One region of the Blautia sp. HCN-1074 genome, then DNA from elsewhere that is predicted to be linked to it. Evidence: predicted binding sites of a transcription regulator. Region 1 holds the regulator's gene; the other holds the start of a gene.

Region 1 (4,365 bases):
CAGCAGCTTCTTTTACTGCTTTGTCGATATCGGAATCAGACATGTTAGAACCAGCTGTGATTGTAATGTGTTGTTCTTTACCTGTTCCAAGATCCTTAGCGGATACATTTACGATACCGTTTGCATCAATATCAAATGTAACTTCGATCTGCGGAACGCCACGACGTGCTGGCGGGATTCCATCCAGACGGAACTGTCCAAGGGATTTGTTGTCTTTCGCAAACTGACGCTCACCCTGTACAACGTTGATATCTACTGCTGTCTGGTTGTCTGCTGCTGTTGAGAAAATCTGGCTCTTTCTTGTAGGAATAGTAGTATTTCTCTCGATCAGTCTTGTTGCAATACCACCCATTGTCTCGATGGACAGTGACAGTGGAGTAACATCCAGAAGAAGGATATCGCCTGCGCCTGCATCACCTGCAAGTTTACCACCCTGGATAGAAGCACCAAGTGCTACACACTCATCCGGGTTCAGGTTCTTGCTTGGCTCTTTGCCTGTTAACTGTCTTACTTTATCCTGTACAGCCGGGATACGGGAAGATCCACCAACCAGAAGTACCTGGCCAAGTTCAGATGCTGTGATACCTGCATCTGAAAGTGCACGACGTACCGGTTCTGCTGTCATTTCTACTAAGTCATGTGTTAATTCATCGAATTTAGCTCTTGTAAGGTTCATGTCGAAGTGTTTCGGGCCTTCTGCTGTAGCTGTGATGAATGGCAGATTGATGTTTGTAGTTGTTGCGGAAGAAAGCTCTTTCTTTGCTTTCTCTGCAGCTTCTTTTAATCTCTGAAGTGCCATCTTATCATTGCTTAAGTCAACGCCTTCTGCTTTCTTGAACTCTGCAAGCATGTAATCTGTAACTTTCTGGTCGAAGTCATCACCACCAAGGCGGTTGTTACCTGCTGTGGAAAGAACTTCGATAACACCATCACCGATTTCGATTACAGATACGTCGAATGTACCGCCACCTAAATCGTATACCATGATCTTCTGTTCTTTTTCATTGTCAAGGCCATATGCAAGAGCTGCTGCTGTTGGCTCGTTGATAATACGTTTTACATCAAGACCGGCAATCTTACCGGCATCTTTTGTTGCCTGACGCTGAGCATCATTGAAATATGCAGGAACTGTGATAACTGCTTCTGTAACTTTCTCACCAAGGTATCCTTCTGCATCTTTTTTCAGTTTCTGAAGGATCATAGCAGAAATTTCCTGTGGGGAATATTTCTTGTCGTCGATTGTTACACGGTAGTCAGTACCCATCTCTCTTTTAATGGAAGAGATTGTTCTCTCTGCGTTTGTTACTGCCTGACGTTTTGCAGGTTCACCTACAAGACGTTCTCCTGTTTTTGTGAAAGCGACAACTGATGGTGTTGTTCTTGCGCCTTCTGTATTAGCGATAACTGTTGGCTGTCCACCTTCCATTACGGCTACACAGCTATTTGTTGTACCTAAGTCAATACCAATGATTTTTCCCATAATCTTGTTCCTCCTGTTTATTTTCAACTAGATTTGATATATTCTATATTTTCATGTAAATTAGTTGGCTACTTTTACCATACTGTGGCGGACTACGAAATCCTTGTAGGTGTAACCCTTCTGGAATTCTTCTACCACAATATTCTCACCAGCTTCTTCGTCCTCCACATGCATCACTGCATTGTGGAAGTTCGGATCAAATTCCTTACCAACTGCTTCAATCGGTTTCACGCCCAGCTCATCTAATGTTGTAATCAGCTGTTTGTAAATCATCTTCATGCCATCTGCAAAAGAATCTCCTTCAGGTGCCTGTGCAAGACCTCTCTCGAAGTTATCCACAACCGGAAGCATCTTCTCAACAATATCCTTGGCTCCGATGATATACATACTGGATTTCTCTTTTTCCGTTCTCTTACGGAAGTTATCGAATTCAGCCATGTTTCGTTTCAGTCTGTCTGTAAGTTCTTCAATCTGCTGTTCAAATTTATCTTTTTCTTTTTTCTTCTTGCCGAAGAAAGAAGTTTTTGATTTGCTGTCTTTCTTGTCATCCTGGGAAGCTTCCTCGTCTCCGTCCTCTACCGGGATTTCCTCTGTTTCTGCTTCACCGTTCTCTACAACCTCAGGTTCATTCTCAACAGTTTCTTCTGTTACCGGAGTCTCTGTTGTCTCTTCTTCCTGAGCTGTGTTCTTTGTTTCTTCTGACACTCTCTATTACCGCCTTTCTAACTCTCTTTCTTAATCAGTTCGTCCAGCTGGACTTTCAAAGCCTTCAGGCTGTCAACTACATTTGCATAATCCATACGCTTGGGACCGATGATACCGATGGTACCATGCATTCCTTCTCCAAGTTCGTAAGTGGCTGTGACCACACTGCAGTCTTTCATGGTCTGCACCGGCATCTCATCACCAATGTACACCTGAATTCCTGTGTTCTCGGTATCAGACATTCTCTCTTTCACCAGGTCTACCAGATCCTGCTTCTCTTCAAATGCTGAAATCAGCTCGCTCGCTTTGCTTGTGTCTGCAAGCTCCGGATACTTGAAAATGTTGGTTGCTCCTGAAGTATATATCTGCATATCATCTTCGTCTACCTGGATGGTGTCTGCCACTGCATCAAGGACTGTGCCAACCACAGAGCCATGTACACCTGCCTGTTCTTTCAGGCGGGCGATCATTCCCAGGTTGATGTCCTGAATAGGCACACCATTTAAGTTGGTGTTAAGAAGAAGATTTAATTTCAGGATTGTCTGATCGTCCATCTCCTCATCCAGATTGATGATCTGGTTTCGGATGACATTGTTATCACTCACTACTACTGCCACAAGCTGAAGTGGTGTCACTCGGGAAAGCTGGATGAATTTAATCTTGCTTCCGCTGTACTGTGGAACAGAGATCATTGTTGCATAGTTGGTATTGGAGGCAAGTACCTTTGCTACCTGTTTCAGCATTTTATCCAGTTTATCGGTTTTCTCTATCATGAGATCTTTGATTTCCTGAACCTCTGATTCCTTTTCTTTCATCAGCTCGTCTACGTAGAGGCGATAACCTTTATCAGAAGGAATTCTTCCGGCTGAGGTGTGGGGCTGTACGATATATCCCATATCTGTCAGGTCTGACATCTCATTCCGGATGGTGGCAGAGCTTACATTTAAATCTGCAAACTTGGAAATGGTCCGGGAACCCACCGGTTCGCCTGTTTCCATGTAGGTTTTGATGATGGCTTTTAGTATTTTCTTTTTACGATCATCTAATTCCTGATCCATGAAGTTCCACTCCTTTACTGCCTTTGTTTTTGGTTTGTTAGCACTCATGTTTTAGGAGTGCTAACACCTTATGCTCATAAGATAGCACTCTTGATTTGGTTTGTCAATATTATTTTGTGAATTTTTTGTTATTTTATGAACAATGGGAATTATTAAGATTATGTTATAGAAAGGGACGCGGGGAGAAAGTATTGATATTGTGTGCGGTTTCGGACGCTAAGAGATACTAAGTCTGCAGATTTCTGCGGACTTAGTATCTCTTAGCATCCTGCAAATGCACACAATATCAATACTTTCTCCCCGCTGGCTGTTCAGGACGATCATATAGGCGGGGCTCTCTCCTGGGAGGCGAATCGCCTCTTCTAAAACTCGGTGTAGAATTATTTGTCTAAAGTATCCAGATTCTTTTTCAGGTCGATCATTTTATCGCGGAGTTCGGCGGCTTGTTCGAAGTTGAGGTCTGCGGCTGCGGCGCGCATTTGTTTTTCTACCTGGGTGATGAGTTTGATAAGTTCTTTGCGGGTCATGGACTCTGGGTCTTTCTGGAGTCGGACTTCGGTTTCGGCTACTGCTTTGGATACGGCGATGAGGTCACGGACTGCTTTTTTGATAGTAGTCGGAGTAATTCCGTGTTCTTTGTTGTAGGCTTCCTGAATAGTTCGGCGGCGGTTGGTTTCGGTGATGGCTTTGTGCATGGAATCGGTCATGTTGTCTGCGTACATGATTACATGGCCTTCGCTGTTTCGGGCAGCTCGTCCGATGGTCTGGATGAGGGAGGTTTCGGAACGGAGAAAGCCTTCTTTGTCTGCATCCAGGATTGCTACCAGGGTGATTTCCGGGATGTCCAGGCCTTCCCTGAGGAGGTTGATTCCTACCAGTACATCAAAGACATCCAGACGCATATCGCGGATGATGCGGGCACGCTCTAAGGTATCGATATCGGAATGAAGATAGCGGACCCGGATTCCTACTTCTTTCATATATTCTGTCAGGTCTTCTGCCATTCGTTTGGTGAGGGTGGTGATCAGGATTTTGTGTTTCTTTGACACTTCTTTGTTTACTTCCCCGATCAGGTCGTCAATCTGTCCTTCAATGGGGCGGACTTCTACTTTCGGATCCAGA
Region 2 (4,365 bases), on a different contig from region 1:
CCTTTGCAGGGTCAAGGATTCCTTCGCCTACCATATCTACATATTTCTCATTGAGAGCATCGAAACCGATTCCCGGTTCGGATTCTCTTACTTTATTGATGATTACGGAACCTTCCAGTCCTGCATTTGCAGAAATGCGGAACAGAGGAGCTTCCAGAGCTTTCAGGATAATGTTTGCACCTGTCTTCTCGTCACCTTCCAGAGTAGCTGCAAGTTTTGCAACTTCTTTGGATGCGTGGATGTAAGCAGATCCGCCACCTGCGATGATACCTTCTTCAACTGCTGCTCTTGTAGCTGCAAGAGCATCTTCCAGACGAAGTTTAGCTTCTTTCATTTCTGTTTCAGTAGAAGCACCAACACGGATAACAGCTACGCCGCCAGCCAGTTTTGCAAGTCTTTCCTGTAATTTTTCTTTATCAAATTCAGATTTTGTTTCTTCGATCTGTCCACGGATCTGTGCAACACGGTTTGCGATTGCATCTTTGTCGCCCATACCATCAACGATAACTGTGTTCTCTTTTGCAACTTTAACAGATTTTGCACGTCCTAACTGCTCCATAGTTGCATCTTTCAGTTCAAGACCGAGTTCTTCGGAGATTACCTGGCCACCTGTAAGGATTGCGATATCCTGAAGCATTTCTTTTCTTCTGTCGCCATATCCAGGAGCTTTGACAGCTACTACCTGGAAAGTTCCTCTTAATTTGTTTACAATAAGAGTTGTAAGAGCTTCACCCTCTACATCTTCAGCAATGATGAGGAGTTTAGCACCAACTTTTACAATCTGTTCCAGTAATGGAAGGATTTCCTGGATGTTGCTGATCTTCTTGTCTGTGATCAGGATGTATGGATCTTCCAGATTTGCTTCCATTTTTTCCATATCTGTTGACATATATGCGGAAACATATCCACGGTCGAACTGCATACCTTCTACCAGATCAAGTTCTGTGTGCATTGTCTTGGATTCTTCTACTGTGATAACGCCGTCTTTGGAAACTTTTTCCATAGCGTCTGCTACTAACTGTCCAACTGTCTCATCGCTTGCAGAAATAGATGCAACGTTTGCGATCTGTTTCTTGCCGCTGATTGTCTGGCTCATGTTCTTGATTGCTTCTACAGCTACATCTGTAGCTTTCTTCATACCTTTTCTGAGGATGATCGGGTTAGCGCCTGCTGCCAGGTTTCTCATTCCTTCGTGAACCATAGCCTGTGCAAGAACAGTAGCTGTTGTTGTACCATCACCTGCTACATCGTTTGTCTTGGAAGCAACTTCTTTGATCAGCTGAGCTCCCATGTTTTCAAATCCATCTTCCAATTCGATTTCTTTTGCGATTGTAACACCGTCGTTTGTGATAAGCGGAGCACCGTATGGTTTGTCAAGAACTACGTTTCTTCCTTTCGGTCCTAATGTTACTCTTACTGTATCAGCTAATTTATTTACACCAGCTTCAAGAGCTGCTCTGGCTTCTGCGCCGAATTTAATTTCTTTTGCCATGATAATATGACCTCCTGATTCAAATTCTGATCTCTATGAATTCTTTCTGATACTTATCCGATATTTTATATTACGTTCTGTAGATATTATCTTATAAGTATCTTCATTTATGTTTTCTATTTTGATATTGCTTATTTAACAATTGCAAGAATATCATTCTGTTTTACAATGATATATTCTGTGCCATCCATTTTTACTTCTGTTCCTGAATATTTGGAATAGATAACTTTATCACCTACAGCTACTTCCATTTTTACTTCTTTACCTTCTACAACTCCGCCAGGTCCTACAGCTACTACTTCTGCCTGCTGTGGTTTTTCCTGTGCCTGTCCCGGAAGAACGATTCCGGATTTTGTTGTTTCTTCTGCTTCAACCTGTTTTAATACAACTCTGTCACCTAAAGGTACTAATGTCATGATCTATGATCCTCCTTTATTCTCCAAATTGAGATTTGTCCTGTTACTGCTGCTCTGCAATGCCCTTTCTTATTAATTGGAGATACAGATTTCAGTAACTGCTTCGGCCTTTGTCAAATCCTGCCGCTTTTTGCTAGCACTCATTTGTCTCGAGTGCTAATCACTGTCCTTATATTATTTAAAATGGCTTGATTTCGCAAGTGCTTTTAGCATTATAAAATATGATGTATTCTCTTATTTACTTATTTTTTCTATTTTTTTCTCATGTTTTCTTAATTTACAAATAATTTTAATCTTAATGCATAAATTCCTCGTGTACCGATTTGATGCCAAACCCCAAAAACATAGAATAATTTTGATCGACAAAGTACCAGAACGAAGCGGTGCGGCATCATTATCGTTTGAAAGAAACACTGTCCTATGTGAAATCAGATATAAGTCCTTAGAAAATTCTACAATATCAAAAAGACTGCCTGCTAATTAGCAGACAGTCTTCTTATGTTCTTCATTATTTAGATTTATGATTTATTTAAAGCAAGTCAGGCTTTCTTATTTCTCTGTGCCTTGATCTCTTCCAGTTCATCAAAGATTACTTCGTTGAGAACCTTGATATAAGTTCCCTTCATACCGGAAGACCTGGATTCAATCACACCGGCACTTTCAAATTTTCTCAATGCATTTACAATTACAGATCTGGTGATTCCCACGCGGTCAGCAATCTTACTTGCAACCAGGATTCCTTCATCTCCGTCGAGTTCATCGAAGATATGAATGATTGCTTCCAACTCTGAGAAGGATAATGTATTAAATGCAGATTTCACAACCTGCTGTTTTCTGTCTTCTTCTGCATTCTCTTCGTGAACTGCACGCATCATCTCCAGACCAACTACAGTTGTACCATATTCACTGACAATAATGTCTTCAATATCATACGGTCTGTCATAGCGGTACATAAATACTGTACCTAATCTTTCTCCTGCGATATCTATCGGATTGATGATTCCCTGATAGCTGCTTGACACATGCTCAAAGCCCAGTGTCTGAAGATTCACATTCTCTTTTGTTGACAATACACCTAAAAATCGCTCGTTCAATAATGAATCCACATATCCGCCAACTTTATCCTCAATCAGCTCGGTAATCTCTTCTACGCCCGGACATAAACTGACGCCCAGAACCTTTCCCTTTTTGCTGAGAACCAGGATATTGGAACTCAGAGTTTCCATCAGAACCTGGCAGATATCATTAAATACGACTTTACTGGAACTGCTGTTATGCAGAAGTTTGTTGATTTTTCTTGTTTTGTCCAGCAACTGAACGCTCATATAGTCCTCCTTTCGCCTTGCATATATCTGAATTCTTTTCTGTTTATCTTTCACTCATCTTAATAATATATGAACAGAAACCTTTTCTGACACTATTTAAGCAATGAACAGTATCTTCACTCTGTTCTGAAAGAAGATTCAGACATACCCGGTCAATAACTTTACTCGTACTTTAATACTACACGTTTCACAGATAAATTACAAGACAAATTTTATAATTTTTTTATTTATTTTTGCTTTTCTGAAAATAGATTCCTTTTGCAAATATTATTCAATAAATATGGTGTTATTTCGGAATACAGTTTTTCTCAAAACCGGATTATTATTTATTACACTGTATGTATATTACAAACATATTTTATGACAAAAAAATACAGGAAAAGTATCATTCTCTTCCTGTATTTATACTATCTTTTATATTTTCATCTACGAAGATTTTCTAAGCATGTTTAAAAATGCATTCTACTTCTATTTTTCTTCCTTCGTCTCTACATATCCACATGTTTCCTGGCTGCAGACAAGCTTATTCCCCTTTTCCACCATATAGCTTCCACATTTTGGGCATTTCTTTGCGGATGGCTTCTGCCAGGACATAAAATCGCATTCCGGATTATCTTCACATCCGTAATATTTACGTCCTTTCTTGGTTTTCTTAAGAACAAGCTCCTTGCCACATTTCGGGCATGGAACACCAATCTTCTCGAAATATGGCTTTGTATTTCTACACTCCGGGAAGCCCGGGCATGCAAGAAATCGTCCATGTGGACCATATTTGATAACCATGTTTCTGCCACAATTATCACAGACTACATCTGTGACTTCATCCTGAATGTCAACTTTCTCCAGTTCTTCCTCTGCTGCATCGACATCTCTCTTCAGATCCGGGTAGAAATTGCTGACTACTGTTTTCCATTTAACAGTACCTGCTGCCACACAGTCCAGAAGCCCTTCCATAGTTGCTGTGAAATTCACATCCACGATACTCGGGAATGCCTGCTTCATGATGTTGTTGACAACCTCACCAAGCTCTGTAACATATAGATTCTTCTGTTCTTTAGCCACATAGCGGCGGCTGATAATTGTTGTAATGGTCGGCGCATAGGTACTTGGACGTCCGATTCCCAATTCTTCC

Evidence for each region. The regulator HrcA, encoded in region 1, represses chaperone genes, less so after heat shock. The targets are predictions, from matches to a motif close to TGTTAGCACTCNNNNNNNNNGAGTGCTAACA.
Region 2: groES (co-chaperone GroES) is a predicted target of HrcA. The motif match lies at 2,040-2,070, and genes of this name have one in related genera.

Annotation. Positions count from the first base shown of each region.
Region 1 is NZ_JBBKBP010000001.1:112,083-116,447, forward strand. It holds gene dnaK (molecular chaperone DnaK) at 1-1,480, opposite strand, end outside; gene grpE (nucleotide exchange factor GrpE) at 1,541-2,185, opposite strand; gene hrcA (heat-inducible transcriptional repressor HrcA) at 2,203-3,243, opposite strand; gene uvrB (excinuclease ABC subunit UvrB) at 3,624-4,365, opposite strand, start outside.
Region 2 is NZ_JBBKBP010000007.1:108,410-112,774, reverse strand. It holds gene groL (chaperonin GroEL) at 1-1,492, opposite strand, end outside; gene groES (co-chaperone GroES) at 1,624-1,908, opposite strand; gene codY (GTP-sensing pleiotropic transcriptional regulator CodY) at 2,448-3,233, opposite strand; gene topA (type I DNA topoisomerase) at 3,702-4,365, opposite strand, start outside.